Regions from separate parts of the Priestia sp. YIM B13486 genome, predicted to be linked through region 2. Evidence: riboswitches for the same ligand, from Rfam matches in the RefSeq annotation. Region 2 holds a riboswitch; each other region holds the start of a gene.

Region 1 (10,911 bases), on a different contig from region 2:
CTTCATCATAGGCCTTAATAGTAGGCTCATGTTCTGTTAAGCCTAATTTAAAACGAGTATAAGCATTCATATGGGAGTCAGCTAAATGATGGACAACTTGACTTAATGTCCAACCGCCTTCTCGATAAGGCGTAGCTAATTGTTCTTTGGTCAGTCCTTCTACAGCATCAGCTAATTGCTTTGGTGCATATCCAATGTCATGAATCCACCCTTGAATATCTTCTGGCTGAATATTTTCTTTCACGATAAAGTTCCCAATAGGATATTGATTAAACATATTTCTTCCTCTCCTTTACACCTTATAAATTTCATTAGACGATAGCCAGTCAACGAATTGATGATACGGATAATAGGTAGTCCCTTTCAGCTCTATCTTTGGAGCTCCGGGATATTTAGTTAACAGTTCTTCAATTTCACCTTTGCTTAAGTGAAAGTGATAGTGTAGATCTTTTTCTTTAATCAAATAAGGATATTTTGATTTTCTTTGAGGTTTGCTGAAATTCTTTAAACCGTCGCCTATAAAATAACCAAGGGCAGCCAATCCTAACGCTAACCAAAAAAAGTTCATTTCCAAAGTAGGATACCCCCAAACATTCCCATAAAATAAATCCCAACATAAAATTCATAAAAAAGAGACCTTACTTTATAACGCCTCTACAGATTAGCCAGCTTTTTATCAGCTATAAACTTCATAAGTATACCTGCACCTGAAACATTTAATACGATGCTGCTACCTAAAATAACACCATATAGTAATCCCGTAATATGTAATGTTAAAGTCAAAATCAAAAAGACTGTTCCTGTACCGACTAGAACTAATCCCAAGCTTCGATTATCCATCTATTTCACCACCAAAAAAGTAAATATAGTTATATTTTAACATAATTACACTTGTTTTACTTTTAAATGTTAAAATACACTTATTAATAACCAGGGAGATTATAGAATCATGAAAAAAGTTATATCGTTTTTGATTTCTACCTTGTGCGGTAGCTTAGTTCTTTCTGAACTATCTTTTTCTGATGGTTACGAGCAAATGAGCTTAAACCATTTTCTAGACCAAATAATGTTTGGATTTATGTATATTGCACCGTTTGTAATTATATTAGGAATTCCTTATGGTTTCTTTAGTTAAGAATGGAGAGTTGATATGAAAACAACTAATAGCGAAGAGTTAGACGTCCAATGGTATGGGGTAAAGATTCTTTATAAGTACTTAATAGTCGGTAAACCTAATATAGAAAAGATTGACGAAAATTATGAAGAACATCAGATATTTGAAGAAAGTATTTTATTAATTAAAGCCCAATCATTTGCTCAAGCCTATGAAATTGCAGAAAAGAAAGCAAAAGAATGTGAAGACAGCTATACCAACGTTTATGATCAGACTGTGAATTTCCAATTGATTGAGAGTTTAGATGCCTTCCTCTTATGTGAAGAAGATGAGTTCCCAAGTGGTACGGAAGTATATTCACGTTTTTTACATATACCTAAAGAAGAAAGTTTAGCTAATGTCTTATCTAGGCACTATCCAGAAGTTACGGAAGATGAAACAGAGCGGATACGAAAAAGCTTCATTTTAAGGAATAGAGATTTTAATTGAAGACTCACACTAGATATAAAGATACTATGGTATACATACTCTGGAGAAACAACAAATAAGGAGCCTTAAATAAGGCTCCTTATTTGTTCTCTATTTACCTTTTGCTTTTAAAAAATAATGTCCAAGGCCATTATTACTTACACTGCATCTGTCATTACATATAAATTAGACGGAGTAATTTCATTTTCTAAAATTAAGTATGGATGGCACTTCATTAAAGCCAGTTTAAGAACTTCTGGTACTCTCTCTTCATCATACGCGCATACTAAATATAATCCGCCGTTATTCACCAATTTGTCTGCTTCATTTTCAAACTCTTCTAAAATAGGTATAATCCCTTCTTGCTGTCCCCACTCTACATGAGCCCATATTTGAAAAGACGTATTGTTTTTATAGAAAGGCTCTAAATGTTTAGAAAGATGTTCAAAAATTATGGCAGGCTGAAAACTTCCACTTGAACAGTAATAATCAAAATTATTAATGGTATGTATATATGTTAATTGATCTTGAGTTAAAATCCCCTCTAATCTTTTGAAAATCAGCGGGATTAGTCTTTCGCTTTCTATAACTAAAGTATGTCTCTCCTCTTCAACCCCCGAAACAATATAAGACACAAGATTGTCTAAGTAACTTCTCATATCGTCAATATTATAGTAAATATGAACGCTTTCATTATTCTGTATCAATTGAGCAAACTGATTTTTCAAGTGTGTACGCTCCCTTATATAAAATCAACCTAAATTTTAAGACTCTTAAACTGGTAAATTGCCTGTTCATTAGAACAATTCTACGCTTTGCATTCTTATCTGTCAAAATTAGATAGTTTCCCCTTTGTTTTAGGGTATACGGCTGTTTTTTAGAATAGTATGCCTATGTGGTAAATGAGATAACGTTTGCGCCAGTTATTTTGGCGCTTTGGCTAAAGAATACTGTACCCTTCTCAAATACAATTAAAACTTAATAAGAAATAATGAAAGAATTAAGTTCATTTATCTCTTTATTCGATAAATTCTCATGTAGCATTGATAGGAGTATTAGCCATTTGTTTTTTACTTTGTATAACTTTTAAAACTAGTTACTACAAAATACAAAGAAAAAACGCCACTTGCTTTAGCAAGTGGCGCCTTTTCTTTTAAAATATTTGAGTAAAAGCTACAATTAAAATCGTGATCCCACTTATTAACGTTCCAAATTGACTCAATGTAAATTTTCCAATTTGAACATTTGCGGCTTTTTTCCCCACCATTACTCCTAGCCATACGGTTATAAAACTGCCAAAGGCTGATGTAAGCGAAATAGCTAAAGGCGATAAACCAAGCAAGCCTGCTCCCAGACCGGTTGTAAGTGCATTTGCTGAAAGTGCAACACCTAGGACACTGCTTTCGATCCAACCAATATATCGTACGTTTTCTTGACCACTACTATCTAATTCATCACTTCCGTTATTTCTTTGGGATCCAACTAATAAAATAATGCGAATCCCGATTAGCGTTAATAATACGACGGCTACAATAACATGGAACACCCCTGGCAAGATGGTTGAAATCCACCTGCCAAACATAATCCCCACCATGCTAAAGAGGAAACAAATAGCCGCTATCAGTAAATTAGAAAGCCATTTTATTCTTACCTTTCGAACTCCGTATGATATTCCCACACCGAAGTTATCTATACTCGATGATAGTGCAAAACCTAATATGAATAACCATTCCATTTTGTACTCTCCTTTTATTGATAATGTTGAGGAGATTTGCTTCCTTGTTGCATATATTGTTGATAAACCTTCAATAAAATGATTACTGCGCGTTGAAAAATATAAAGAGGTGAACCGCTATGTCTAACATCCAAAATGATCAAAGCCTTGGTTTGTTATTAAGGTCTTTATTAAAGGAAAATGCTTTATCTATGCGGAAACTTAGCTCACTTACGGGGATTGATACGGCAACTATCTCACGGATTATAAATGGAAAACAGCAAGCAAATCTACACCATTTAAAACAATTTGCGCACTATTTAAATACTCCTCTTGAAGCATTAATTGACCCTGCTGGAGCTGCTTCAAACAATACAGAAAATGAATTAGAAACAGGCATTCATTACTCCATTGATAAAATTCAAGAAATACTTAAATCTTTTAATATAGTAGATACAAACTTTACGATTGAACGTGTCGAACAAGAACTAACAAAATATAAGCAATATGCACAGACAGACGAAGGACACAGCATGATTTGTAATAACTTTCAAACCAAAATAGAGCAAGTCGGCAGCGTCGGAACCTTTATTGATCAATTAAAGCAAATGTACCTTGAATATTGTGATGAAAAAACATCAGCTTCCAAGCGCTCAATATTGGGAAGTGCGCTACTGTATTTTATTTTGCCTACCGATATTATCCCAGACTATGTCTTTCCAATCGGCTATTTAGACGATGCAATAGCTGTACAACTGGTAATGAATCAACTTACGGAATAACAATGGATTTCTATTAAGTGAAATGAACGCGGCATACCGTTCTCTATTTATTGTGAAAATGGAACTTTTTCTTGATCATGACGATGAGCAGGTACATATTCTATTGCTTTTTTTAATTTAAATACTTTCTTTGGCGCAATCTTTTTAATCACTTTTTCTTTTTTGCATAGCTCATGGTTACACCTATGTGCACACATACCTAAAGGGATTTTCTCTCCGAAAAATGGATCTATATAAAATCCATTTTCAAACAGCTTACTCTTAATAACATTTTCATTTTGCAATCTGCAGCAAGTAACGCAATAGTACATTCGTTTTCCACTCTCTTTCTTATATTTGATTTTGAAACATCTTATGAGAACTCATCAACACAAGTGCTTGTTCCTATATTAAAATTTGAAGAAATCTCAACAGGCATTGAAGCATACTCAACACACGTCCCTTACAAACATATAGTTTAATCATGACAGCATGAAGAGTTTCATACTTTGAGGAGGGAGAATGATGAAAGCAAGAGGTGTTGTGAACGCTGTAATGGGGATTTGGCTCGTTATTGCCCCTTAGATGCTTGGGTTTTCATACGATGCAGGAGTTACTTCAGCGAGCATTGTATTTGGGACCCTTCAAGTGATCATGTCTTTTTGGGGAACTAACAAACTAGAGTGGCAGTCACAACAAAACTGGACTTCGCTTATTACTGGATTATGATTTGTTCTTTTTCCCTTTATTTATTCATTAACAGATGGAGCGCTTTAGTCTAGCATTATACTTTAATTAATGATCATACTATTTAGCTTATGGAGCTTGAACTCTAAATCAAAACTAAACACTGTTAGTTAAAGAACGAATAATATTCCACTTTTTGCTTAAACTACTCAAGATACCGCAATGTATCGACTATGTGAGAATAATTCTCCTAGCAGAAAAGCTCCCTACGGAAATACATAGGGAGTTTTTTCTGCTTTTTATGTAAAGCCCACACGGATTCAGTAAACATAATGTACTTTGTAGGAGATAACAAAGGTGCCCCTGATTGCTAGAAGACACCTTTGTGGACTCTAGAGAAAGCTAATCTTTGATAACCTTTATTTATCTCTACTCATGCAAAATAGATATTAACGAACTTTTTCTTCACGATCATCTCTTCTTTTAAGACCAAAAAGACCAACTAGTCCTAATAATCCAAGTAGTTCCCAAGGTGAATCATTGTCATCATCCACATCAGTTGCTGTAGTGACATTTCGAGTATTTACGTCATCGTTATAAGTATTTACGTTATCATTATAATTCGCTCTATCTACGTTATTGTTTTCAGCATTAACCGGCAAGATGAAAGTCATCATAGCTAAAGCTAACGTACATAATAAAACAGACCACTTTTTTCGCATACTTTCTCCTCCTTTCCTTTTGTTAATAGATAAAGTTCCCAACGTTATTGGTTACTATTCGCTAAGTAGATTTATTGTTTGAAACTGCTCATTAATACCTACCTTAAAGAAGCCAAATTAATATGAATATATTTATAATTTATTAAGCAAATTAACTAAAATGCAATGAAGCATCACTCATGAAATCTAATTACATCATAGAAAAAACTTCCTTTTTTCTAACTCTAAGGTAGTTTTTTCATTTCTGGCCCTTAAATATTATATAAATAACTATTTTACATAACCGCTTCTTCCAGAACAAATCAAAAAAAGAACCCTAATGAGAGTAAGGGTTCTAGATGGTTCACTTTTATAGAATATGCAGTTTTTATACAATTCTTATTTATAGGCTATGATCAATAGGGATAGAGAAGGCTGCATAAAAGCCTGCCGTTTATACCTATGTTAAAGCAAATCAAAAGTAGTATTTACATTTAAAAACATGTTAAAATCTAGTAGTCATTTATGCTGAGATACGTATAAATGAACCCTTAAAAAAAAGCAGCCTCGCTTGCCAATGCCGAGGCTGCTTTTCCTTATTTTTCAAGGACTTTTGTCTTAAAAATGGGCATATCACCCGCGAACAAATACTTAGAAATCACATATTATAATATATCTTCTAAGTGAAGGAGGTATGCTATTATAGAAAACTTAGTTAGCTATATTAAAGATTTAGGCTTTCCAATTGCCCTATCTTTTTACTTACTTGTTCGCATTGAAAGCAAATTAGATAGAATTACAGAACTGCTTCAAGTTCTTATTGAAAAAAAGGACAAGCAATAAGCAGAATGCTATTTATACCCAAAGCGAACTCGTTCCTTCGTTTTCAAGATGCAGCACGTTCACTTCTGTTCCTTTGTCATATCCATGCTCTCCACCTGGAAGAACAATCAGCGCGTTTGCTGCAGCTAATGATGAAATAGCCCCTGACTTGTCCATGCCAACAGGCGTCACAACAAGCTTTCCGCCTTCGTCTGAAATCTCTCCTCGCACCATTCGCGTAAAAGCATTAGGTTCTTTGAAACGGCCGTTTAATACCGCTTTTGTTTTATGTAAATGAGGCGCTGGTGAATACAAAAAGCTGCGAACAATCGGACGCACAAACAGTTCAAACCCCACATAGCAAGCAGATGGATTTCCTGATAGTCCAAACAGCAGCTGTCCGTTTCGTTCTGCGACTGTTGTGACGCTTCCTGGGCGCATCGCAATTTTGTTAAACAGCACATTCGCACCAAGCTTTTCATAAATAGCCGGCAAATAATCATAGTCGCCAACGGATACCCCGCCGGTTGTTAGTAGAATGTCCACTTCTTCAAGCGCTTTTTCTACCGCTTCATAGCAGCGGTCAAAATCATCTTCAAGCTTTCCTAAGTATTTCGGAATTCCCCCGCTTCTTACAATTTGCGCAAGTGCCATATAGGAGTTGCTGTTGCGAATTTTTCCTGGTTCTAACGGCTCGTTCACATCAAGCAGTTCGCTTCCTGTTGTTAACACGCCAACCACCGGTTGCTTCACCACGGCTACATCCGCATAGCCAAACGTAGCTAAAAAAGCCGTGACGCCCGGATTGATTCGCGCCCCTTTGGAAACAAGCACCTCTCCTTTTTTTGTTTCTTCTCCTTTTAATGCAATGTGTTCCCACTTTGAAGCAGGCCGGCTTAACGCCATATACATTTTGCCTTCTTTTTCATACGACTTCGTTACTTCAAGCATCACAACCGCATCACACGAATGAGGGACCTGCGCTCCTGTCATAATACGCACCGCTTGAAACGGCTTTACTTCTTCTTCAAAGACAAAGCCTGCACCGATTTCACCTACAACTTCGAACTCCATAGGATGTTCACTTGAGACTTCTAGGCAGTCTTGCGCTCGAACCGCAAAGCCGTCATAAAGCGATTTATTAAAATGAGGAACGTTTTGATCGGCGATAATATCTTCTCCTAAATAGCGTCCGTAGCTTTCGGTGATCGATACGCGTTCGATGCTTCCTTTTCTTTTATAAGTCATGACTTTTTCAATTGCTTCAGGAATTGAAATAGGTGTTCTGCTTTCTAACATACATTCTTCACTTCCTTTATGTCTGTTCACTTTTTACGCTATGGTGTAAAATCATAGCATATCTCACTATTTCTATCATACAACAAAATTTACTGAAAAAGGATGAAAACACCGATGTCTTCTTTTACACATTTTAATGACCAGGGCCGTGCCAATATGGTCGATATTAGCGAAAAATCTATCACGCGCCGCGTCGCAACAGCTCGTTCAAGCATACTTGTTAACAAAGAAATTCACGAAGCCATTGTAGAACATAAAATTGGAAAAGGCGACGTCCTTGCTGTCGCACAAGTAGCGGGAATCATGGCAGCAAAACGCACGTCTGACATTATTCCGATGTGTCACCCTCTTTTATTAAAAGGCGTAAACCTTTCATTTGACTGGGATACAAGCAATGATCAGTACCGTTTATTAATAGAAGCAACTGTTAAAACGGAAGGCTCAACGGGCGTTGAAATGGAAGCTTTAACTGCCGCTTCTGCCTGCGCTCTAACCGTTTATGATATGTGTAAAGCCATTGATAAAGGCATGATTCTCGGCGAAACGTATCTGCTTGAAAAATCTGGCGGCAAAAACGGTGACTACAAGCGTACGGAAGCGTAAAGGAGGTACATAATGAGCGTACATGAACATAAATCCAAAGCAACACAGCCCGTTCGCTGCAAAGTCATTACGGTATCAGATACACGCACAAAAGAAACCGATAAAAGCGGCGCGCTAATGATCCAACTTCTGAAAGAACACGACATGCAGGTCGCTTCCTATGAAATTGTAAAAGACGACCAAACGTCGATTCAACAAGCGATACTTGCCGGATGCAGTGCTGAGGACATTGACGTTGTTCTCACAAACGGCGGGACTGGCATTACAAAACGAGACGTCACAATTGAAGCCGTTCAAGCGCTGATTCATAAAGAAATCGTTGGGTTTGGCGAGCTGTTTCGCATGCTGAGCTACACCGAAGACATTGGCAGCGCAGCAATTATGAGCCGGGCAATTGCCGGGACGATTAACGAAAAAGCCGTTTTTTCTACACCAGGATCAAGCGGTGCTGTTCGTCTAGCTATGACCAAGCTGATTTTGCCTGAACTTCGCCACGTTGTGTGGGAATTAAACCGGCAGCGCTGACAAAATGCCTATGCACACGCATAGGCATTTTCATTAATCATAGTCTTTATGTACCCACTCATCTTCTGGAATGCCTAAATCTTCTCCGGAAAAACGCTCTTCTTTAAACGGATCTCCTCTAAGATGAAAGCCGTTTTGCTCCCAAAAGCCAGGATGATTTTCATCAATAGCTTCAAAGCCTCGAAGCCATTTAACACTTTTCCAAAAGTACAAATGCGGAACAACCAATCGCAGCGGATATCCGTGCTTAGCTGTAAGCGGCTCTCCGTTAAAGGAATGAGCGAGAAGAATATCGTCTCTCAGTAAATCTTTTACCTCAATGTTTGACGTATAGTCATTATCTCCGTGCAGCATGATGTATTTACTTTTCAACTCCAAGCCAACTGCTTTTAAAAAGTCTGTAAACAGCACGCCCGTAAATTCATTATCAAGCCTTGTCCATCTGGTTACGCAGTGAATATCACATTTCACCGTTGTTTGCGGCATGTCCAATATATCTTGATACGAAAGCGTCACTTCCTTGTTTACTAATCCAAACACTCGAAGCGTCCACTCCTCTAAGTTATACTCCGGCACGTCGCCTTCATGTAAAATCGGAAAGCGCTCTGTCACTACTTGCCCCGGAGGCACTCTTCCTTCATACTTTGAATCAATTTCTGGTGTTTTCATTCGTTTAATACGGTCTGCTTTGTTCAAATTATCACCTCGTTGTTTTTGCACATAAAAAGCCCTTCCTTAAATAAATAAGGAAGAGCTTTGTTTCAGCTTCTTCCTTATCTCTAAGAGCGATACACTCTTAAGGATTTGGCACCATTCTGTCATAGACAGCGGTTGCCGGGTTTCACAGGGCCAGTCCCTCCACCTCTCTTGATAAGGAAACAAATTGTATTTGTTTTATGTAATAAAGTCAGTATTAAGCTTTTTGTCATAATTGTCAATATTATTTTTCTTTTTCGCAAAAAAACTTTAAAAACAGATAAGGTTATAAGGTTTTAGTCTACTAAAATACCATGTAAAGCCTTTACCCTTCTCCATCAATCATCGTATACTTCCTCGCAAATCGCTTATAGTAAATTTGCTCATCCTCTTGTCCATCGTTAAAAACAAGTCGGTTATGATCAATATCTTTTTCTTTTAACATATAGCCTTTTTCATTCATCATATGAATATATTCATCTAAATGTCCTTTTTTCACCATATAGTGAAGAGCATCATCTGAATCTGTAGTCCTCGCTACATCTTGACTTCCCACTTCTAGCTTGAATACAGCTGTTGCTGTTTGAATCGGACGGTAGTCTCCAAACACTTTTTCCCAATTTAATAGCAGCAGCGCGCCGGAAATTATTATACATCCTCCAGCCGCCAAGGTTAGTACAAATCGTTTTGACACTACTTTCTCTCCTTTACATTCTTTTTCTTCTATTTAATACAATAGATTGTCCTAAACTTGTTTTTACGCCAAGTACTAGATACACGGCTGCACCTACAGTAATTGAAATACAAGACGTGCTCATCGCAAGTGAAGATGCGGACAGCTTATTTTCTAAAAAATAGTGAGAAGCATAATTGCCAATAACCACAGCGGCTGACATTACACTTACTAATAAAACAGGTGTCAACGCAGCTTGTCCCAGTGATTGAACTCGGTAAGAAATGGATTTTTCAATTAAATAAAAGTTATATATAACCGATACACCATACCCTCCGTAAGTCGCGACAACCGGTCCAATTTCTCTTAAGCTTGAAACCAGCAGTACGTTTAATACTATCTTCACAACAATTCCTAAGCCCAAGCCTAAAATTAGCTTCTTTTGCTGATTAATTCCTTGGAGAATTGCGGCTGTTACTGTAAAAAGAGCAAATAAAATGGCAGCAGGCGCGTACCATTGTAAAACAATTCCACCGATTTCAGGACTGTTTTTTTCTCCAAAAATCATCATATATACCGGCTTGCCTAATAAACAAAGCCCCACGGCAGCAGGAAGAGTAAAAAATAACAGCAGCTGCAGCGTTTTTGTAATTTTCCCTTTTACTTCCCGTAAATTTCCTTGCACAAAGGAAGACGTAATGCCCGGAATCAGTGACATGCTGAAGGCAGTCGCTAACGATACTGGCACCATCACCAAAATCTGGGCTAATCCAATAACGGAGTTGATCGTTTCAGCTTTAGCTTGTCCATATCCTATTGATTGAAAGAGCATGTTAATCGTAAACGTA
Region 2 (10,911 bases):
TTTAGGATCAATATTATGCTGTTTCAACACATATTCCCCTACCATTTGCGGCATGCCGCCTTTACGTTGACCAAGAAACGTTTTGCCTTTAAGCTGATCCCATGAGAAGTGATCGACTTTTTTACGTGCTACTAGAAATGTTCCGTCGGTTTGGGTTAGTTGTGCAAAGTTGATGACGGGATCACTAGACCCCTGTGCATATACGTAGATTGAAGTTTCCGAGCCGACTAAGGCGACGTCGATGCCTTCAGATAAAAGTGACGTCATTGTCTTATCTCCGCCCCACGTTGTTTTTAAATCTACCTTTAGTCCTTCTTCTTCAAAAAAGCCTTTTGAAATAGCGACGTACTGGGGAGCATAAAAGATAGAACGAGTTACTTCGCCAACACGAACCGTTTGTACAGATGTTGTTTTGCCGCAGCTAATTAGTGGAATGAGTAAAATCATAATAGCAAGCAAAGAAAAAAGCCATTTGATTGGTTTCATAAAGCAAACCCCCTTAAAATAATAAAATATTTTATGATAATGTATGTAAAGAAGTGGAAGAAGGTGAGTGCCTATATAACTATGTGGAAAATCAAAGAACTATTAGTCAACAATTGAAAGTACACCTTAGCGGGAGAAAGCAGGCTAGTTATATAAAGAATGGAGGAAAAAAATGAAAGATGGAACAATTCTTCATAAACAGCGTTTCCCATCATCAAACCCTCGTGTGGCGCTGTGGGTGATTACATATGCATGTCAAGGACTTAAGATTAAAGGAATGCTCGCAGAGCCAAAAGAAAAAGGAATGTATGACGGCTTTTTATACTTAAGGGGAGGTATTAAGAACGTAGGAACGGTTCGTCCTGCTCGACTCATTCAATTTGCTTCTCAAGGTTTTATTGTGATGGCTCCGTTCTACAGGGGAAATCAAGGAGGAGAAGGAAACGAAGATTTTGCAGGAGATGATCGTTACGATGCTTTTGCTGCTTACGATTTACTGAAACAGCTCCCTAACGTCCACCATGACCGCATTCATATTTTTGGGTTTTCAAGAGGGGGAGTGATGGCTTTACTCACAGCTATTGAAAAAAACGACAGCCGCTCTCTTGTGTTATGGGGAGGCGTCACGGATATGGTGCTGACATATGAAGAAAGAGAAGATTTAAGAAGAATGATGAAGCGGGTGATTGGAGGAACTCCTTCTAAATATCCTGAAAGATACGAATGGAGGACCCCTTTGCATCGTGCTCATCTCGTCGAGCCGCCGGTCTTGCTTATTCATGGTTTAGAAGATAAAAACGTGTCGATTGATCATGCCTATCAGCTAGAATCTAAACTAAAGAAGGCCAATAAAAAAGTTACCAGCTGGTACTTCGAAAACTTTCCACATGCTTTTCCCCCGAAAGAAAACCGAGAAACGGTGAAGAAGTTAACGAAGTGGATGAAAGCACAATAAAAGATATGCTACGATAGAGAAAACAAGTAGAATAACAGTGAGGAGTGAGAAAAAATGGGGATGCCGCTAGAATTAAATACAATGATTGTGACAAAAGGCAACGAAAAGCGTGTAACGGATAACATTTTTCAAATTGAGAAAAAAGGATATCGCTTGTATCCGTTAGATATTCCATTAAACGTTCACAAAACGAAAAATGGAGAATGTATTGGAACTGCTGTTGTGCGTAAGGTAGAAATGGAGCAGGAAAAAACCATTATCACATATGAACTGACAAAATTACATTCGACTAACTAAAAAACGATCGTCTATAAGACGATCGTTTTTTAGTTAGACTCTAGGTCCGCCTAATGTTGAAATGTCAGATGCTACATCGTTAAAACGCTTGAAATTAGCTTTGAATTTAGCAGCAAGCTCAGTTGCCTTTTGGTTATAAGCTGTTGCATCGTTCCATGCTTTAGAAGGCTGAAGCACTTCATCAGGAACGCCCGGAACATGAGTTGGAATCGATAAACCAAAAATAGTATCTGTTACTGTTTCGGTATTAGCGAGTTCTCCTTCAAGGGCTGCTTGAACCATAGCTCGAGTGTAACTTAACTTCATTCGTTCGCCCACCCCGTATTCACCGCCGGTCCATCCAGTATTTACAAGGTAGACATTTACATTATGTTCATCGATTTTCTTTCCTAGCATTTCTGCATAAGTTGTTGGAGCAAGAGGTAAGAAAGGCTCACCAAAGCATGTAGAGAAAGTAGCCTGTGGCGATGTTACGCCGCGCTCTGTTCCAGCTAACTTACTAGTGTATCCGCTCAGAAAATGGTACATTGCTTGTTCTTTTGTAAGCTTGCTGATTGGAGGTAAGACACCGAAAGCATCAGCAGTTAAAAAGACAATAGCTGTAGGGTGCCCGGCAACGCTTGGCAATACCGTATTATCAATAGAGTCAATTGAATAAGCGGCACGAGTATTCTCTGTTAAACTATTATCATTGTAATCTGCTACTTTCGTATTTTGATTTAACACTACATTTTCCAGTACGGCGCCGAAGCGAATTGCATTGAAGATTTGCGGTTCTTTTTCTTCGGAAAGCTGAATGCACTTCGCGTAGCATCCTCCTTCAATATTAAATACACCAGAGCTTGACCAACCGTGCTCGTCATCTCCGATTAAACGACGGTTTGCATCAGCAGAAAGCGTTGTTTTACCCGTTCCAGATAAACCAAAGAATAATGCAACGTCACCTTCTTCTCCTACGTTAGCAGAACAGTGCATGGATAGAATATTGTTTTGAGGAAGTAAGAAGTTCATCACTGAGAAAATAGATTTTTTCATTTCACCAGCGTATTCAGTTCCTCCAATTAGCACAATGCGTCGCTCTAACGAAAGAATAATGAAGGTTTCAGAATTCGTCCCGTCTGTTTCAGGATCAGCTTTGAACGTTGGAGCTGCTACAATTGTAAACGGCTTCACATCATCTTTTGTTTTTTGTTCGGCTGAAGGGCGAATGAATAACTGCTGAGCGAATAGGTTGTGCCATGCAAATTCATTAACTACTTGAATTGGTAACTGATACTTTTTATCAGCTCCAGCATATCCATTAAAAACAAAAAGTTCATCCTGCTTCTTTAAGTGGGTTAAGACTTTTTTGTATAGCGCATCGAATCGCTGAGCAGAAATTGGCTGATTGACAGGTCCCCATTCAACCGTTTTTGAAGACACAGCATCGCTTACAATAAATTTATCTAAAGGAGAGCGACCTGTATATTTTCCGGTTTCGACTGACACAGCACCTGTAGAAGTCAGCGTTCCTTCGCGTCGAGCTAGAATTTTTTCAACAAGTTGTGGAACAGATAATTGGTGTTTTGTTGTTTTTAATTGAAGCAAACCATTTAATTCGATAGACATATCAACAGTACTCATGTGCACTACCTTCCTTTTTTAGCTATTATTTATTCATTAATGTTTGAAATTTATAATTAGTATAACACATTTATTTAATTATTCTATACTATTTAACTAAAAATGTTTGTGTATTATAAAAAAATGTACGTTATACCTATTTTAGACACATGTATATGTGCTAGGAGCGAAAAAAGTGAAGCTATTTTAAGTGAAAGCCTCATTTTGATCTGTCTTATTAACTAAACTTAGTGATGATTCTTAATAAGGTGTACTATTTCGGAATTTGAGTATGTTACATTAAAACAGATTCAAAAATAAAGAGATGATTTCCATTTGAATGTTGTTGACAGTGAAGCGCTTTTTCATGTATTATATGTCCTTGAACGGATACTCTCTTATCCCGAGCTGGTGGAGGGACAGGCCCTATGAAACCCAGCAACCATCGTCATTTTTTTGTGTAGACGATAAGGTGCTAACCTGATGCAAGGGCACAACCTTGATCGATAAGAGTGAAAGGCTTATGTAGAATTTGATACCTTTCCTCGATACAAGGAAAGGTTTTTTTATATTTTTTAACGTGTAATGAAAATAAGGGAATGAGTACCGTATCACAATGTATCGTATTTATAAGGAGGAAAACTGATGTCAACACAACGTCGTCTGTTCACGTCAGAATCTGTTACAGAGGGACATCCCGATAAAATTTGTGACCAAATTTCTGACTCAATTCTTGATGCTATCCTAGCAAAGGATCCAAATGCTCGTGTTGCTTGTGAAACAAGCGTAACAACTGGTTTAGTTTTAGTAAGTGGTGAAATTACAACTTCTACTTACGTGGATATTCCTAAAACAGTTCGTGAAACAATTAAAGGAATTGGCTATACTCGTGCAAAATACGGATTTGATGCTGAAACTTGTGCAGTATTAACATCTATCGACGAGCAGTCAGCTGATATCGCTGCTGGTGTAGACCAAGCGTTAGAAGCACGTGAAGGTCAAATGTCAGATGAAGAAATCGAAGCAATCGGAGCTGGAGACCAAGGCTTAATGTTTGGTTATGCATGTAACGAAACAAAAGAATTAATGCCTCTTCCAATTTCATTAGCTCATAAACTTGCTCGCCGTCTAACAGAAGTACGTAAAGAAGAAATTCTTCCTTACCTTCGCCCGGATGGTAAAACACAAGTAACAGTTGAATATGATGAAAACAACAAACCTGTTCGCATCGATACAATTGTTATTTCAACTCAGCATCATCCAGAAGTAACGTTAGAGCAAATTCAACGTAACTTAAAAGAATATGTTATTAATCCAGTTGTTCCAAACGAGTTAATTGATGAAAATACAAAGTATTTCATTAACCCAACAGGACGTTTCGTAATCGGCGGTCCTCAAGGAGATGCTGGTTTAACTGGTCGTAAAATTATCGTTGATACTTACGGCGGATATGCTCGTCATGGCGGCGGTGCATTCTCTGGTAAGGACGCAACAAAAGTAGACCGTTCAGCAGCTTATGCAGCTCGTTATGTTGCGAAAAACATTGTAGCAGCTGATCTTGCTGATAAATGTGAAGTACAACTAGCATATGCAATTGGTGTTGCACAACCAGTATCTATTTCAATTGATACATTCGGTACAGGAAAAGTTTCTGAAGAAGTACTAGTAGACGTAGTACGCAAAAACTTTGACCTACGTCCAGCGGGCATCATTAAAATGCTTGATTTACGTCGCCCAATTTATAAGCAAACAGCAGCTTACGGCCACTTTGGTCGTACGGACGTGGAGCTTCCTTGGGAGTTCACAGACAAAGCGGAAGCATTAAAAACTCAAGCTTTAGCTAAATAATAAAAAAATCTCCGTGAAAACGGAGATTTTTTTTATGCCCATTGAATATCTGCAGCAGATTTTTCTACGACACCTTCATATTCTGAAAGCAAATGCTGAAAAATGGCGTCCCATGATTGAGTAAGAGCATAGTGTCTCGCTGCATGGCCAAAGTGAAGCCGCTGGTGCAAATCATCGAGTAAACCTGTAATAGCCGAACTGAATTCTTCTAAGGAGTGAGGTTTGCAAAGGTAGCCGTTTCGCCCGTGCTGAACCATCTGTTTAACTCCTCCTGCATTTGCTGCCACTACAGGAGTTCCAGAAGCAAGAGACTCCAGTACAACATTTCCGAAGGTTTCTGTTTCTGAAGGAAAAACAAACAAATCAGATGATGAATAGATATGAGCAAGTTGCTTACCTTCAAGGAAGCCTGTAAATGTCATATGCTCAGATGCTTGCTGCTGCATTTGTTCTTTTAAAGGGCCGTCTCCCACAATAACCCAGTGAATTTGATGGCGGATATGATCCGGTAGAGATCGTGCGATTTTTATTAAAAAATCAGCGTTCTTTTCTTTAGCTAATCTTCCTACATACGTTAAAATGTAGGGCTTTTTAATATTATATTTAATACGAATATCAAAGCGGTCATAGTGGGGGTGAAATAATTTATGATTTACTCCTCGCGACCAAATAGATACGTTGTGAAACCCTTGTTCTTCTAGCTGCTGTTTGGTCACTTCAGAGGGAGCGAATATTTTTTGTACAGGTTTATAAAACCATTTCATATATTTTTGCAGTGGTACACGCATTTTTTCAAGTTCATAGTGAGATAAATAATCAGCAAAATTGGTATGATAAGAGCCGACAAGAGGAACACCTAATCTTTTCCCGTAATAGGAGCCGCAAAGCCCCATTGTAAAAGGAGTGGCCAAATGAATAATAGAAGGATTGAATTCCTGCAGCTGCTTTTTAATTTTTAGAACGTTTGGCAATGAAAAGCGGCTGTTTGGATAAAGGAAAAACGGCATGCTGGGCGAACGGTGAACATACGTTGAAAATGACTGATCATGAGCAAATTCAGGAGCAAATACCTGGATGGGAATTTGCTTTGATTTGACATACTGGGTAAACTGATAAAGTGTTTTAGCAGCTCCGTTAACTTCTGGAGCAAATGTATCCGTAAATAAAGCAATTCTCATTAGTACTCCTCCTATCAATTAAGTTAAAAATATGTTCAGTGACACAGCACCTGAAAAGATGCCCAGTATCAGGCCTACCATGACATCCGTCGGATAGTGCAGACCGAGATAAATTCTTGAAATTCCTACCGTTACTGCAAGAGGCAAAAGAACGGCAGTGAAGGCTGGATAAACAATCATAAGAGGGGTAACCAACGAAAAAATAGCTGTTGTATGCCCAGACGGAAATGAATGATCTTTTAAGGGATTTTCTAATACTTTTGTATATTTTAATTGAATATAAGGTCGTTTTCTCGGATATAGTTTTTTAGCAATGGCGACAGGAATATGACTAACGGCTAGAGAAAACGCACAAGCGTAAGCGACGGATGAAGGATGCAGAAATAGCAGCAAGCACGCTATCACAATGGTAAACGTGGCTCCGCCAGTGTGAGTTAGTAAACGTAAAAATCTATTTAAGTGCTTTCGATCAAAATGTTGGTTTACGCTTTTGAATAATCGGCATTCGGCATCATATACATACTGAATTAACTTGGCTTTCATAGAGTCGCTCCCTTTTCAATAAATACGTCTTTATTATTCAGTTTAATCTTTAATTGTGTAGGCAGTACTAAAACGATGTAAATTAATATGGAAATTTCTTTACAATTGTGGAGAGAATAGAACATGATTGGAGAGTTTGTGGAGATACTAAAAAAATTCCCTCAGTATGACTTTCTGAGGGAACGTTTCCTTTATAATGAAGAATCAGATTTCTTAATAGATTTATAATACTGCCCTTTTTCTACATATTCTGTACGAATGCGCTGCATATCTTTTAAATCCTCTTCTGTCAGAGTGCGGATTACTTTAGCAGGTCGGCCGAGTGCGAGAGTATTGGGGGGTATTTTTTTACCGGGAGGCACTAAGCTTCCAGCACCGATAAAAGCACCTTCACCAATTTCCGCACCATCTAAAATAATAGAACCCATGCCAATGAGCGCGCGTTTGCGGATGATGGAGCTATGTAAAATAACTTGATGTCCTACTGTTACATCATCCTCAATAAGCAAAGGAGCATTTGGGCTTTGATGGAGTGTTGATTGATCTTGTATGTTTACTCGTTTACCAATAATCGTAGGTGAAACATCTCCTCTAATAACAGTGTTAAACCAAATGCTGCTTTCTTCACCAATGGTGACATCTCCAGTAATCGTGACATAGTCTGCGATGAAGCAGCTGGGTGCAATGGTAGGCATTTTTTCTTTATACGGATAAATCATCAAATCATCTCCCTTTATTAGTTGAAAAAAAGTAGTAAATCTTCTAATGTAAGTGTACAAAGGTTTTTTAAGCAGGTAAACAAAAAAAGGAAGAAGGAGTAACTCAAATGCATAAATGGGAAGCAGTAAATCCAAAAGGCGTTATTGTCATGGTCCATGGAGCAGCGGAGCATCACGGACGCTATCGCTGGCTGATTGAGATGTGGCGTTCGGTTGGAATGCACGTAATTATGGGAGACCTTCCTGGCCAAGGCTTAACAACAAGAAGAAGAGGACATATCCTATCCTTTGATGAATATGTGTATGAAGTGGAAGAATGGGTACGTGAAGCGCAAAAATATGATTTGCCTATTTTCCTGTTAGGTCACAGTATGGGAGGACTGGCGGTTATTCGTACGCTCCAGACAAAAAACCTCCCTATATGGGGTGCGATTCTTTCCTCTCCTTGTCTAGGATTAAAAGAGCAAGTACCGGCTTATTTAGATATGCTATCTAAAGGGTTAAATAAAGTCATGCCGAACAAACTTTTCGATTTAGGTCTCACTGTTGAAAAAGCAACAAGAAACCAAGAAGTTCGAGATGAAGATGAAAATGACTCACTGTATGTTACAAAAGTTTCTGTAAGATGGTACCGGGAATTGATCCAAGCTGTCAACTTAGCTTTTAAAGATATCGATCGTTTGCCTGATGTCCCGCTTCTTGTGATGCAGGCAGGAGAAGATAAAATTATTGAAAAGCTGATTGTTAGGCAGTGGTTTGATGAAATAGAGCTAAGTGAAAAAATCTACAAAGAATGGTCTCAGCTGTATCACGAAATCTTTAATGAGCCTGAAAGAGAATACGTTTTTACATATGCGAAAAGTTTTGTGGATCTTCACATTTAATAAGTGCGGTAAGAAATTGAGGTGAAAATAAATGAAGATTCCGTCTCATCCTATTTCATTAATGAGAAAAATTTATCGAGAAGTGTTTCCTGTCGTTCATCATGAGCTTAATCATTGGCGCGAACGAGCAAAAGAGATTCCTAATAAAGAATTGCGTACTCAAGCATTGGCAAGTATCGATACAAAAACTTTTCATTGTGAAGGAGGCGGTATCCTATCGATTTTAGCGAAAGAAAACATGATTGAATGCGTGAAATTTATTGTTGCCTACCAAACAATCAGCGATTACTTAGATAACTTATGTGACCGCAGCAATTCGCTAGACCCTAAAGATTTTGCCGCCTTACATGAATCGATGCCAGATGCGTTGACTCCTCATGCACCTCTTGGGGATTACTATCGTTTTCGAGCGGATAAAGACGACGGAGGATACTTAGCTGGACTTGTCCAGACTTGTCAGCAGTCCTTGCGAAAAGCTTGTAATTACCATATAGTCTCTTCACATTTATTAGAACTAGCTAATTATTATTGTGATTTGCAAATACATAAGCATGTTGAAATCAAGGAAAGAGTTCCACGATTAGAGAATTGGTTCGATGCTCACCGGCACAGTGTTCCTGAAATGGAGTGGTATGAATTTTCAGCGTGCTCTGGTTCAACGTTAGGAATTTTTTGTTTAGTTGCTTATAGCTTTCAAGAAGAGATGACCGAAGAAATGACGCAGAAAATAAAAGCAGGATATTTTCCTTATATTCAAGGCTTACATATTTTACTCGATTATTTAATTGACCAAGAAGAAGATAAAGCAGGAGGAGATTTGAACTTTTGTTTTTATTATCCTCATTATCAGCAAATGATGGATCGCTTTTTGCATTTTGTCGTAAAAGCGGACGAATATGCTAAAAAACTGCCAGATTATCACTTTCACTGCTTTATCTATAAAGGACTCTTGGGCGTTTATTTGTCGGATCAAAAAGTGCGGGCACAAAAACATGTTCATGTGAATGCACGTAGGTTAATAAAAGCGGGGGGAGCCCTCAGCTACTTTTTCTATATCAACGGACGCTTGTACCGAATGTTAAAAAGATAAGCCATATGCGGCTTATCTTTTTTCAATAGCAATGATGAAGGGAGGGTTGTTTTGCTGATTCATGAAACGATATTGTAAAACGTGAACGTCTTTTTGATCAAGATTTTGGACATGCGTTAGTAAATCGTCTCTTTCTTGTTTCCCTTGTTCGTGTCCATGATAAATAACGAGCACAATCACTCCTTCAGGTGCTAGCAAATCAAGTAACTGCTCAATTGCAGAGATTGTTGTTTCAGAAGTGGTGACAATGTCTTTATCTCCACCTGGTAAATAACCTAAATTAAAGACAGCGCCCGTGACTCGTCCTTTAATAGAACGAGGAAGCATGTTTATATTGCTGTGGCTTTCTTGGATAAGTGTTACTCTGTTTTCTACATGGTATTCTGTCAATCGCTGTTGAGTTGCTTGAATGGCTTGAGGTTGAATATCAAATCCATATACATGACCTGTATCTCCGACTAAGTTAGCTAAGAACAATGTATCATGTCCATTTCCTGCTGTGGCATCAATCGCGACATCTCCTTGGGCCACAGCATTAGTGAGCAATGTGCGGGCAAAAGGCAGGATACGTTCTATTTTCATCTTTCCATCAACTCTTTTTCGTAATATTTTCCTTGATAGCTTTGACGATGTTGGAGCTCTTGATCAATGGCATTTAATACGCTCCACTTATTTACGCTCCACATCGGTCCAACCATGAGGTCTATCGGTCCATCGCCTGTAATACGATGAACAATCATCTCAGGAGGGAGTACTTCGAGCTGATCGCATACAAGCTTTACGTATTCTTCAAATGAAAGAAATTCAACAAGGCCCTTTTCATACTGTTTGACCATAGGAGTTCCTTTTAGTAAATGAAGCAGATGAATCTTGATTCCTTGAACGTCTAATTTTGCTACTTCACGTACGGTTTCCATCATCATATCAGGTGTTTCTAAAGGCAAACCATTAATGATGTGAGAACAAACGCGAATACCGTGTTTTCGAAGCTTTGCTACCCCATCTACATAGCATTGATGATCGTGTGCCCGGTTAATAAGCAGTGAAGTTCGTTCATGAACAGTTTGCAGTCCAAGTTCTACCCATAGATAAGTTCGTTCATTTAATTCAGCCAAGTATTCCACCACATCGTCGGGGAGACAGTCAGGGCGCGTGGCGATAGAAAGCCCAACAACTCCGGGAAGCTTTAAGACGGCTTCATATTTTTCACGAAGCTCCTCGACAGGAGCATGAGTATTAGTAAATGCTTGAAAGTAAGCAACGTATTTTCCGTCTTTCCACTTATGATGCATTTTTTCACGGATTTCAT
Region 3 (10,911 bases), on a different contig from region 2:
AAGTGGGCATTTCTCGCAAGTATGGTGTCACGAAACGCAGGATGGAATATGTGTGATTTGCAAGGGGAAAACATGAAAAAAGCGTTATCAAAGCAAACGCGCGATTTATTATTTTTGACGTATGAAAGAGCAAATTGGCTTATTTTTAAAGATGTCTTCCCACAATTACTATTGTATGCTGTTTCACGTAAAAAACATGTCTCTTACGTGCATTTACTTCCCTATTTAAATGTTTCATCTTTTATCGAAGAGAAGTGGAGACAATTTATGCACAGACCTTGTGAACTGCAGCTTATTCATGCGTTAATTGTGAATGAGCAGCATGTCATTCAACAGCCCGTTATTGAACAACCTTTTTATCAAGATAGAGTGTTTAAAAGTACGCTGTTTTTTTTTCAAGATATATTCCACTTTAGTTCCGTCCTTTTTCCTACTACAAAAGGGGAATTATACGGTTGTTCTGTTCATGATTTTACAAAAGTAAATAATCGGATTGATTTGGGGAAGAAATTAGCGGCTTTATTATTTCATGAAAAGTATTATCCCTTGTTTTATGAATTTTCTTTGAAAACAAAGCATACGGGTTCGAGATACGATTATGAGCAGTATTTTGTGAATAAAACCAGTTGCCGTACACCTGCTCTTCGAAAGGTGTATCCGGCTATCAGACATCATGAAAAGAAGAGAGAAGAGTGGTTTTTAAAGAAAAAAGAGGAACAAAAGCTCATGAAAAAGCCGTCTTTTCCAAAGAAAGTTCATTTTACAAAGTGGTATCTTCAAAAGCAAAAACAGCTGTATATATTAATGAAAGTAGCGCAAGTATTTAATGTAAATAAAAACGGTCACAAGTGACCGTTTTGTTCTTAAGTAGAAGGCTGGTTAGGACCGTTTAACTTTTTAGGATCACCGTAGGTTTTTGTTTCAGGCTTATTTTTAGGCTGTGATTTTTGCTGTTTGTTGGCCATATCTAGGCACCTCCTATCATGTTGTAATAAACGTTCAGCAGCGGAATGTATCTGCTTAGCTGAAATGTCTATACTAGTGTTTTCAATATGTTCACTTTCGATTCACCATAAATGAAAATGTCGAAAACATCTTTCTTTGACGAATAGAAACTAGTTTTGTCATGTGTGAAGGGACAATGAAGAAAAGAGAGAATACGTTATGCAAAGGAAAATTTGGAGGGATGGCGATGAAACAAAGTATGGTTAAAACAAGCGAAATGATGACTTTATTAGATAGCTTACTAGAGCAAGTAGATTTAGTGGATAAAACGATGTCTACATCTATAAATGAAGCATTTACACATTGTGAAGAAACATATATGGAACAAGTTCATCGCATTGACCAATCACTGCAAGAAATTGAAGTAGCTGTGTATGAAAGCATGCCTTCCGAAACAGAATGGAATAGAAGCCGAAGAGAAATGGTTCTTCATACAGTATAAAGACTGTTTATGTTACAATAGTCATCGTAGAGGTGACGAATAACGATGAATGAAGATGTGAAAAAAAGTACGGAGATCATGTTTCAATATAATGAAGTAGCTGTAGAACGATTAGCGTCTATTCAACAGGAAGAAAATTATGAAGTGAAATTTTTTGAAGAAGTAAAGCCTTATGGAGATATTTTCTTCAAAGAACTTGATGAATGGGCTAGTCTCGTAACGGAATGGCTGAAGAAAGAGCGACCAAAATATATTCATGTTAATCAAGTAGAGACGTTAAAAGAAAATTTACAAAACGTTGTACTACAGTCGTTTTATCCCGAGACGCGAGAAAAGCGATTTAAAAAGATGTATCACTCAAATAAGTATGTGCTCGAGTCGATATTGAATAATTAATCCCGGCCTTCCGTTGAGACTTATAAGGTGGGGATTTTCTATGTATGAGATTGTGACAAAAGTATTTTACACGAAATGAAAAACGAACTATCGATCAAAATTTTTGATTCGTAGTTCGTTTTTTTTGATGAGAAGCATAGGTTTCATTTGTTTTGTTCCTTCTAGCAGTTGATTGGAAATCAACTGCGGTGTCATAAGCGGTTCAGCTCATGTATCCCATTTGTTCGTCTCAAGATTGGATTCATTTTGTTATGTCCCAGCCTCTTTTTATCATATCAATCAAAAAGTTAATCAAAATCTTTTTGAGATTGGATAGAAACAGCTGGGTGATCTTGTGAAGCGACTGTATCGATATGATAATCAACTTTTTCAGTATGTTTAGAAGCAACGGCGTTATTTGTTTTAGTTGCTGCACTTTGGCCTTGCTTTTTATGATCAAAATGTTTTCCACGACTCATGAGATAGACCTCCTTTATTGAATACTACGTTAAAGCTTTTATAGTATAAACAAGTCAAAAAAGAAGTATGTGTCCACTTTATAGGAAACAAAGAAACCACCGATTTCTCGGTGGTAGTAAAAAAATTAATCATCTTGTGCACTAAAATCGGGCTTAGTAGCTCCAATTTGTTCGAGTTCACGTACAGCGGCTTTGTAATTCATAGGAGTTAAAAAACCTTTTAAATACTGCTGCTGAGCAAAATCGAGTAATTCATTACTTGACTGCGGCTCATACTGTTTCACCGCAATAAAAGCTTCTTGAAGTTCGTTCACATACATGTAAATTCCCTCCTAATCCCCATTTGTGCCACTACGTATCGTAGTATCACTTGTTCTTATCGTACCATATATTTAAATAATCTCGTTTTTTTGAAAAATTTAAACTTTCGACAGAAACCTACATATTTTTGAATGTGTTTTCCAAAAGTACAAGTAGACGAACGTCACCTCTTATTTCTGCATACATACTATATATTATGTAATATTGAAAAGGAGGTATTGATTTTGCATGTATACAAGTAAGCATTATCCGTATTATGAGCAACATCAACCAGAACGTTTTGATTTAAGTCAGGTACATCCATTTCCGCAGTATCATCAGCAGCCATGGACGGAAGCTTATATGCCGCAACATCCGTACGCTCAGCAACAAATGCCTTTTGGTCCTCAGCAAATTCCCTATATGAACGGAATGTACCAGCAGCCCCTGTACAATAATGCAGGTGCGCCTTTTAATCCATACCCTAAAGCTCAGCAACAAAAGCCTCAGCCTTCTCAATTTCAGTCATTAATGTCTCAGTTTAAATCGAGTGATGGCAATTACGATATGAACAAGATGATGAATACTGCGGGGCAGATGATGGGAGCCATGAACCAATTAACATCCCTAGTAAAAGGGTTTTCCGGGATTTTCAAAGTATAAGGACTAGAAGGTGTTTTCTAGTCCCTGCTTATTATTTTTTCTTTTGATTTTTCAAATAGGTTTCTCCAAGAAGTGTAAATACTTCATTGTAAGTTAATCCAGACTGAGCATTTAAACGTTTAACTTCTTCGACATCTGTTGTTGATGAAGTTGAAATTTGATGCTTGCTTTTTTTCATAAAACCTCTCCTTCTCTATGTAAAATGAATAACATCGCATCTTAGTATATTTCCAAATGTGCTTGTTCTATAAGTGGAAAAAAACGCCGAAGACACTCATGGTTCTTCGGCGTTTTTTTTCAATAAAGATGAATGTTTAGAGAAATTAAGAACGACGAGAGCGGCGAGTAGAACGACGAGAGCGGCGAGTAGAACGACGAGAGCGACGAGTAGAACGACGAGAGCGGCGAGTAGAACGACGAGAGCGGCGAGTAGAACGACGAGAGCGGCGAGTAGAACGACGAGAGCGGCGAGTAGAACGATGAGAGCGGCGAGTAGAACGATGAGAGCGGCGAGTAGAACGACGAGAGCCGCGGGTAGAACGGCGAGTGCTACGAGAAGAGCGACGCTTTCTTGTTAGTGGACCGGCAGTTGGCTCTTGAAACATAAAAGATTTTAATTCTGTACATTCTAGAGCTTCAGCAGCCTCTTTAATTTTTTCAGCTGTAATATGCAATACAAAAACCTCCTTGTCAATTGGACTAGGTCTTGCATTAATAGAATACGCACTGATGCTTGTCCTTGATATGAGTCAAAAGTGGAGTTTGCACAAATAGTTGATGCGGTGGGGTATCATGGAGAATTTACCCTTCATATACTTTAATAATTGAAGAAAGGTGGTCGAATAATGAAGCAAAAAGAAATCCCTCAATACGCTCTGTTTGTGAATGTAAAAGATTTAAAAGAAATGCAAAGAGATATTTGGTCAGAAGAAGCGGTTCAGGCAACGATGAAGTTTAACAAAAAACGCTACGATATTGATTTGCTGCTAAGAGGCTCCCATATTCGGAAGATGAAGAAAAAGTCATATTATATTGAATTTTATTCTCCAAAAATATTTCAGCGCGCCAAAGAAATACACCTAAACGCCGAATACAAAGATCCATCACTTATGCGCAACAAATTGTCCCTCGATTTTTTCTCCTCTTTAGACGTTTTATCTCCTCACTCTCAGTTTGTCACTCTTAAGATTAATGGGAAAAATGAAGGGATATATCTTCAGCTCGAATCGGTAGATGAACTATTTTTGAAAAAAAGAAATTTAGCGGATGGATCCATATTTTATGCAGTGGACGGAGATGCTAATTTTTCTTTGATGAGCGATTTGGATAAAAGGCCGAAAACAACTTTGTTATCTGGATATGAAGATAAAGCAGTGAAAGAAGGGGATGAGGAAAAATTAGAAAAGTTTATATTTAATCTTAATACGTGGACAAATACGGAATTCGAACAGAATATTGAGAAGTATCTGAACGTCGACCGCTACTTATCTTGGTTAGTCGGTATTATTTGTATGCAGAATTACGACGGTTTTGTCCATAACTATGCCCTCTATCTAAATCATGAAAGCGGGCGCTTTGAACTGATTCCATGGGATTATGATGCAACTTGGGGAAGAGATGTAAATGGAAAAGTAATGGAAGGAGACTATGTCCGTGCACAAGGATTTAATACGCTTACGGCTCGCTTACTGGCGGTGAACAGCATTAAAAAGCGATATATTCAAAAAATGAACAATGTTCTAAATAATCAATTTACAACAGAATGCATGAAACCAATCATTTATCAACTGCATGAGTATATTGCTCCCTATGTATTAAAAGATCCTTACGTAAAAGATAACTTGGAACAATTTTATAAAGAACCCGAATTTATGCTGTCTTTTATAAAAGAACGAACAGCGTATATTGAAAATAACCTTTTGACTCTTTAAAAAGAGATAGATTTATAGGCAATTTATAGGCAACAGTGGATTTTGTTAATAATAGGCAAATGCAGGAAATCAATAGCTGTACATGATACGTATATATACAGTATGAATGACCAATAAGGATAACTAATAAGGAGGAAAAACAATGAGTAACTATTACTATGGCCAAGAACAAGGGCAAAATCAAAATCCACGCCAAAAATCAAGCCAAAAACGCAGCCAAAATACACAAATGCCTGATAAAGGCTATTCTTCTCACTTCAAACCCCTAAAAGGAAGAGTGGTGACCGTTTATCGTGGAGGACCTGAATCTAAAACAGGTTATTTGGTTGACGTGCAATCAGATTATTTAATCTTAGCAGTGGAAAGCAACAATAACAATAATAACAATAATGGTGAAAATAACAACCAAAACAACCAAAATAACCAAAATAATAATCAACAAGAATATACACTTGTATATTATCACTTAGCACATGTAAAAAGTATTACTGAAGATACTATGTCAAATTCGGCACAAACGTTTACTGGAATTAGCACAGAATTAGAGTTATATCGAGGAAAAACTTTTGCTACAACTTTATCATTGATGAAAACTAAATATGTGCAGGTTAACCAAGGTGGACCTGAGAAAAAAGCAGGTCAGCTTCTTGATGTCTTAGGTTCATTTGAATCTGCTTATATAGTATTGCTCACAGAGGACGACGGTGTCATCTATATTAATACTGAACACGTTAAGAGTGTGAGTGAATATCAAAACAACAATGGAGATCAAGCTAATCAATCTGCAAATGAACTCTTAGTGAGCCAAGAACCAGAATATATGAAATCCAAAAGCTTTAACGATCTTTTTGCCCACCTTTCTCATAAATGGGTATCAATCAATAATGGAGGACCTGAAGCTGTAGAGGGCGTGTTAGTACAAAGCCGAAATGGTACATTTACACTTGTGCAGAATAATCAAGTATTACGCTTACAGCCAAGACACGTTAAAACCATTTGTGTAGGAGCAAAAGGGGCTTTTAAGCAAAACGATAACAATCAAAATAATAATGAAGAAACAGAAGGAAATGGAGAGACTGAAGCTGCAAAGTCTACAGAAGAACGTACAGGAAGTCGCACGGGCGGACGTAAGGGAAGCCGCACAGGTGGACGCACAGACAATCGCTCTCAAGGACGCCGTACGGGAGGACGCACAGGCGATCGCTCAGGAAGACGCCGTACGGATTCACGCTCTTCAGCACCGGCCGAGAAAGTTATTAAAACGAAAAATTATCGTTGGAAAGCATGATGAAATGGAACATAAAAGGTGCTTATAAAGCACCTTTTCTATCATATAGAAAAAAGGAGGAGAATGAGTATGAGTATGAATCATTATATCGATAAAATTGTGGAGTTAGATATTTCAGGTAAAACGACATTTGTTGGCAGACTTATTGATCTTGGATTAGATATTATGGTTTTGTATAATGGACATGATTATTTGTATATTCCTCTTTTACACATGCATCGTTTGCGGGAAGTATCGGAAGAAGACTATACGGTTTTACGTGAAATAGAAGAGAACTTAATAGAAGAAAGTCAGCGGATTTCTTATCGTAATATTTTACAGCAGGCAAAAGGGAAATTTATTGAAATTTATGTAACGGGAGGGAAATCATTGCATGGCTATATCACAAGCGTGCTGAATGATTATCTTGTGTTTTATTCTCCAGTGTATAAAAATGTCTTTGTTTCTCTGCATCATTTGAAATGGCTTACCCCTTACAGCAATGAGTTGACCCCTTATTCTTTAAGTGACAAAGAGCTCCCAGTAAGGCCCGCCTCTGCACCTTTTGTCAGAAACTTTGAAGAGCAGCTTAAAAAATATGAAAATCAACTGGTCGTATTAGATTTAGGGGATCAATCAGAAAAAATTGGCGTACTTAAAGAAGTTTCTAATAATATTGTTGAACTAATTACGGCAAATGGAGAAAGTGTGTATTGGAAGTTAGCTCACGTAAAATCTGTGCACTTGCCTTAGAAAAAGAGACCTCGCTTTCGTCTCTTTTTTTTATGTGCTTATCAGGACAAGTATATTGAATAAACAAATGAGATGATTTAAATTTTTTAGAAAATTATGTTGACAATAAAGAAAATCTTTATTAAAGTTATTAACAACAAACGTTAACCACTAACAATTATATAGAACTCTTATCAAGAGTGGCGGAGGGACTGGCCCTGCGATGCCCGGCAACCATCAAATGAAACATTCATTTGAACGGTGCTAATTCCTGTGGAACATCAGTATTGTTCTAACAGATGAGAGAAATCGTGTATAAACGAACACTCTTTCATCTGTGAAGAGTGTTTTTTATTTTGAGTTAAGGAGAGAAATAGATGAAAATTGAAACTTTATTAGTTCGTTCAGGAGTAGGTCGTGACCCTTCAACAGGTTCTATTACAACACCCATTTACCAAGCATCAACATTTGCTCATCCTGCTTTAGGGCAAAGTACAGGATTTGACTATGCACGTACGGCAAACCCTACTCGTACAGCATTGGAGGAAGCAATTGCTGCTTTGGAAAAAGGAGAAGTAGGAGTAGCATTCGCTTCAGGGATGGCGGGTGTAATGGCAGTTTTAGCACTATTTAAAAACGGAGACCATTTAATTGTATCAGAGGATTTATACGGAGGAACGTACCGGGTACTAAATGAAATCTTTTCAGAGCAAGGAATTACTGTTTCGTACGTCAACACAGCCCATCTCGAGCAAGTAAAAGATGCGCTTCGTCCCAACACAAAAGCTTTATTTATTGAAACACCTACGAATCCAATGATGCACGTGACTGATTTGCCAGAAGCAATTGCGTTAGCTAAACAGCATGATTTGCTTACCATCGTTGACAATACCTTCATGTCCCCTTATTATCAGCGTCCTTTAGAGCTTGGAGCAGATATTGTGATACATAGTGCAAGCAAATACATTGGGGGTCATAATGATGTAGTTGCTGGTCTTGTAGTGGCTCGATGTAGTAGCTTAGGAGAGAAGATTCGTTTTTATCAAAATGCAGCTGGGGCAATCTTAGGTCCACAGGATAGCTGGCTGTTATTACGCGGTGTTAAAACACTAGCGCTTCGTATGGAAAAGCATAATGAAAACGCACTGAAAATTGCAAATTGGCTTACTGCTCATGATCTCGTGGAAAAAGTGTATTACCCTGGTCTTGAAACACATCCAGGCTATGAAATCATGAAGAAACAAGCAACTGGATTTGGAGGCATGATTTCTTTTGCTGTCTCACACCCTGACATCGTGTCAGTACTTTTAGAAAATGTCAAAGTTATTACATTTGCAGAAAGCTTAGGAGGCGTGGAAAGTTTAATGACATTCCCAGCTCGTCAAACACATGCTGATATTCCGGAAGAAATTCGAAATCGTGTCGGAGTAACAAACTGTTTACTGCGATTATCAGTTGGAATTGAGCACGCAGATGATTTAATTAAAGATTTGAAGGAGGCATTTGATGCATACCAACAATAATAAACATAGATTTGGTACGAACTTAATTCATGCAAATACAGGAATTGACGGTCATTTTGGAGCGGTTAACGTACCTATTTATCAGGTATCTACATTTAACCAAGAAGATGAGACGAACAACGGCCGCTATGACTATTCTCGTTCAGGAAATCCAACTCGTGAGGCTTTAGAAAACACCATTGCTCAGCTAGAAAATGGATACGCTGGTTTTGCTTTTTCATCAGGTATGGCTGCTATCTCATCGGTGTTATCTATTTTTGAATCAGGGGATGAAATTTTAGTTTCACATGATACGTACGGCGGGACATATCGTGTATTAACACGGTTATTTTCAAAGTTTGGTATCAAAACAACTTTTGTTGATACAACGAAGGCTGAGAAAGTAGAAGAAGCTATCACAAAAGATACGAAGGCTATTTATATCGAAAGCCCTTCAAATCCATTTTTACAGGTAACGGATATTAAAGCAGTAGCAAGTTTGGCGAAGGAGCGCAACCTCCTTACAATTGTGGATAATACGTTTTTAACACCTTATCTACAGCAGCCGATTGACCTTGGTGTAAATATTGTGATTCATAGTGCTACAAAATATATCAGCGGTCACAGTGACGTCATTGGCGGTCTAGTTGTGGTAAGCGATGAAAAGCTAGCAGAAGAAGTAAAGTTTGTACAAAATGCTTTTGGTGCTATCTTAGGACCGCAGGATTGTTTTTTACTGCTTCGAGGAATTAAGACATTAAAAGTTCGTTTAGATCAGCAGTTAAAAACAGCGCTGCAGTTTGCAGAGTGGCTTGAAGAACAATCTCTAGTGAGCCGTGTATACTACCCGGGCTTAAAAAGCCATCCGGACCACAAACTGATTTCAGAACAAGCAAATGGATACGGAGCTATGATTTCTTTCCAAGTACAGGATGAAAAAGTAGCGCGACATATTTTACAAGGAGTCAAATTGGCTTCAATTGGCGTTAGTCTAGGTGCAGTTGAATCCATTCTAACGCATCCTGCAACAATGTCTCATGCGAGTATCCCAAAAGAAGTGCGTGAAGAAAAAGGAATTACTGATTCACTTCTTCGCCTTTCAGTAGGGTTAGAGGAATTTGAGGATTTGAAGCAAGACTTTAACGCTGTTTTTCAAAGCTTAGAAGAAAAGGCGTTAATTAAATAAAGAAAAGAGACTGGGACAAAAGTATTGTAGTTAAAGTTAAACAAGAACTATTAATCAAAATTACTGATTAATAGTTCTTGTTTTTTGTTGTCACGGTGAACGTAGGTTTCATCTATTTCGTTGCTTCTAGCGGTTCAGTTCCTTTATCCCATTTGTTCGTCTTTACACTAGATTGATATCCGTTATATACAGCTATCTAAAAGGTTTGTGTATAGGGACGTAAGCGCAACTTTTTCATCAGAGGAAAGACTGCTGTTTAGAATTCTTTTTATGCCAAGGTGATATTTTACATACGGTGTTTGCCGGACGCGTGGATGAGTCATTTCATCTTTTAAATCCTTCATAATGGCTTCGTGAAGCTGATCTTCACTTGTCATGGCTTGTTTAGAAGCGAACGAACGGTTCAACCATAGGGTTTGATAAGCTGCTAGTAAATGTTCAGAAGTCATTGTGCAAAGAGCTCCTTTAGATTAGTTTCTTCATTATAATAATCTATAGTTTACCATAAGTATTAATACGTGTACGTAACTTTTACAGAAGCAGATACAGTCAAGAACTGAGCTTGAATAGGGGGAGAGGCTGCTAATAACTTAGGCGAGGAGCCAGATGACTGATAGACGGGGCCTTCTTCGATTAAAATGGGGATTTGGTTAATAGGGAGCTGCAGCGTGTTGGCAATGGTAAAGGCCTTTTCTTTAGCGTTAAGCAAAGCTTTACTTATCGCTTCTTGTTCATATTTATCATCATTTGTAACGTGGAATTGAAGATCTTGCGCTACGTTGGCTCCGCTTGAAAAAGTAGCGTTATAGACATCGCCAGCTTGTTTTACATCTTGTACTCTTACTCTAAATAAGTGCTGTACTTCGTATCCAGTAAGAGTCGATTTTCCATCACTGTAATCATATTTAGGATTTATGGTGAACGAAGCTGTTTCAATTTGCTGGTCATTGATTCCAAGTTTTTTTATTTCTTGCAGCAAAGTATTTGAAACAGCTGAATTTTCTTTTAAGGCTTCTTGAACGTCTCGGT

What was found. A riboswitch is a leader RNA that binds a small molecule or an ion and turns the genes downstream of it on or off. The one in region 2 is predicted to bind S-adenosylmethionine.
Region 1: it holds a riboswitch for S-adenosylmethionine, as region 2 does, so the genes downstream of both, ACFX4G_RS20620 (sulfite oxidase-like oxidoreductase) here and metK (methionine adenosyltransferase) in region 2, are expected to answer to the same signal.
Region 3: it holds a riboswitch for S-adenosylmethionine, as region 2 does, so the genes downstream of both, ACFX4G_RS17185 (trans-sulfuration enzyme family protein) here and metK (methionine adenosyltransferase) in region 2, are expected to answer to the same signal.

The regions. Positions count from the first base shown of each region.
Region 1 is NZ_JBHZOZ010000009.1:21,998-32,908, forward strand. It holds gene ACFX4G_RS20550 (YfiT family bacillithiol transferase) at 1-277, opposite strand, end outside; gene ACFX4G_RS20555 (hypothetical protein) at 293-574, opposite strand; gene ACFX4G_RS20560 (hypothetical protein) at 655-840, opposite strand; gene ACFX4G_RS20565 (hypothetical protein) at 950-1,135, shown strand; gene ACFX4G_RS20570 (DUF4288 domain-containing protein) at 1,151-1,603, shown strand; gene ACFX4G_RS20575 (MEDS domain-containing protein) at 1,741-2,310, opposite strand; gene ACFX4G_RS20580 (manganese efflux pump) at 2,736-3,317, opposite strand; gene ACFX4G_RS20585 (DUF1232 domain-containing protein) at 3,437-4,078, shown strand; gene ACFX4G_RS20590 (DUF3973 domain-containing protein) at 4,126-4,389, opposite strand; gene ACFX4G_RS20595 (WGxxGxxG family protein) at 5,194-5,466, opposite strand; gene ACFX4G_RS20600 (YvrJ family protein) at 6,169-6,288, shown strand; gene ACFX4G_RS20605 (molybdopterin molybdotransferase MoeA) at 6,301-7,566, opposite strand; gene moaC (cyclic pyranopterin monophosphate synthase MoaC) at 7,681-8,169, shown strand; gene ACFX4G_RS20615 (MogA/MoaB family molybdenum cofactor biosynthesis protein) at 8,182-8,694, shown strand; gene ACFX4G_RS20620 (sulfite oxidase-like oxidoreductase) at 8,728-9,390, opposite strand; SAM riboswitch class I at 9,465-9,571, opposite strand; gene ACFX4G_RS20625 (hypothetical protein) at 9,716-10,084, opposite strand; gene ACFX4G_RS20630 (putative polysaccharide biosynthesis protein) at 10,098-10,911, opposite strand, start outside.
Region 2 is NZ_JBHZOZ010000001.1:789,864-800,774, reverse strand. It holds gene ACFX4G_RS04040 (ABC transporter substrate-binding protein) at 1-486, opposite strand, end outside; gene ACFX4G_RS04035 (alpha/beta hydrolase family protein) at 659-1,441, shown strand; gene ACFX4G_RS04030 (DUF2584 domain-containing protein) at 1,496-1,738, shown strand; gene pckA (phosphoenolpyruvate carboxykinase (ATP)) at 1,772-3,361, opposite strand; SAM riboswitch class I at 3,736-3,853, shown strand; gene metK (methionine adenosyltransferase) at 3,986-5,188, shown strand; gene ACFX4G_RS04015 (glycosyltransferase family 4 protein) at 5,221-6,366, opposite strand; gene ACFX4G_RS04010 (phosphatase PAP2 family protein) at 6,385-6,909, opposite strand; gene ACFX4G_RS04005 (gamma carbonic anhydrase) at 7,101-7,628, opposite strand; gene ACFX4G_RS04000 (alpha/beta fold hydrolase) at 7,736-8,512, shown strand; gene ACFX4G_RS03995 (tetraprenyl-beta-curcumene synthase family protein) at 8,544-9,602, shown strand; gene mnmM (tRNA 5-(aminomethyl)-2-thiouridylate-methyltransferase MnmM) at 9,615-10,184, opposite strand; gene mnmL (tRNA modification radical SAM protein MnmL/YtqA) at 10,181-10,911, opposite strand, start outside.
Region 3 is NZ_JBHZOZ010000006.1:123,914-134,824, reverse strand. It holds gene ACFX4G_RS17245 (DUF2515 family protein) at 1-852, shown strand, start outside; gene ACFX4G_RS17240 (hypothetical protein) at 864-965, opposite strand; gene ACFX4G_RS17235 (hypothetical protein) at 1,193-1,447, shown strand; gene ACFX4G_RS17230 (YppE family protein) at 1,493-1,843, shown strand; gene ACFX4G_RS17225 (hypothetical protein) at 2,131-2,301, opposite strand; gene ACFX4G_RS17220 (YppF family protein) at 2,427-2,621, opposite strand; gene ACFX4G_RS17215 (YppG family protein) at 2,851-3,264, shown strand; gene ACFX4G_RS17210 (hypothetical protein) at 3,296-3,442, opposite strand; gene ACFX4G_RS17205 (CotG/ExsB N-terminal domain-containing protein) at 3,588-3,938, opposite strand; gene ACFX4G_RS17200 (CotH kinase family protein) at 4,110-5,195, shown strand; gene ACFX4G_RS17195 (spore coat protein) at 5,425-6,483, shown strand; gene ACFX4G_RS17190 (DUF2642 domain-containing protein) at 6,553-7,215, shown strand; SAM riboswitch class I at 7,383-7,500, shown strand; gene ACFX4G_RS17185 (trans-sulfuration enzyme family protein) at 7,572-8,717, shown strand; gene ACFX4G_RS17180 (trans-sulfuration enzyme family protein) at 8,701-9,882, shown strand; gene ACFX4G_RS17175 (hypothetical protein) at 10,065-10,331, opposite strand; gene ACFX4G_RS17170 (SIMPL domain-containing protein) at 10,394-10,911, opposite strand, start outside.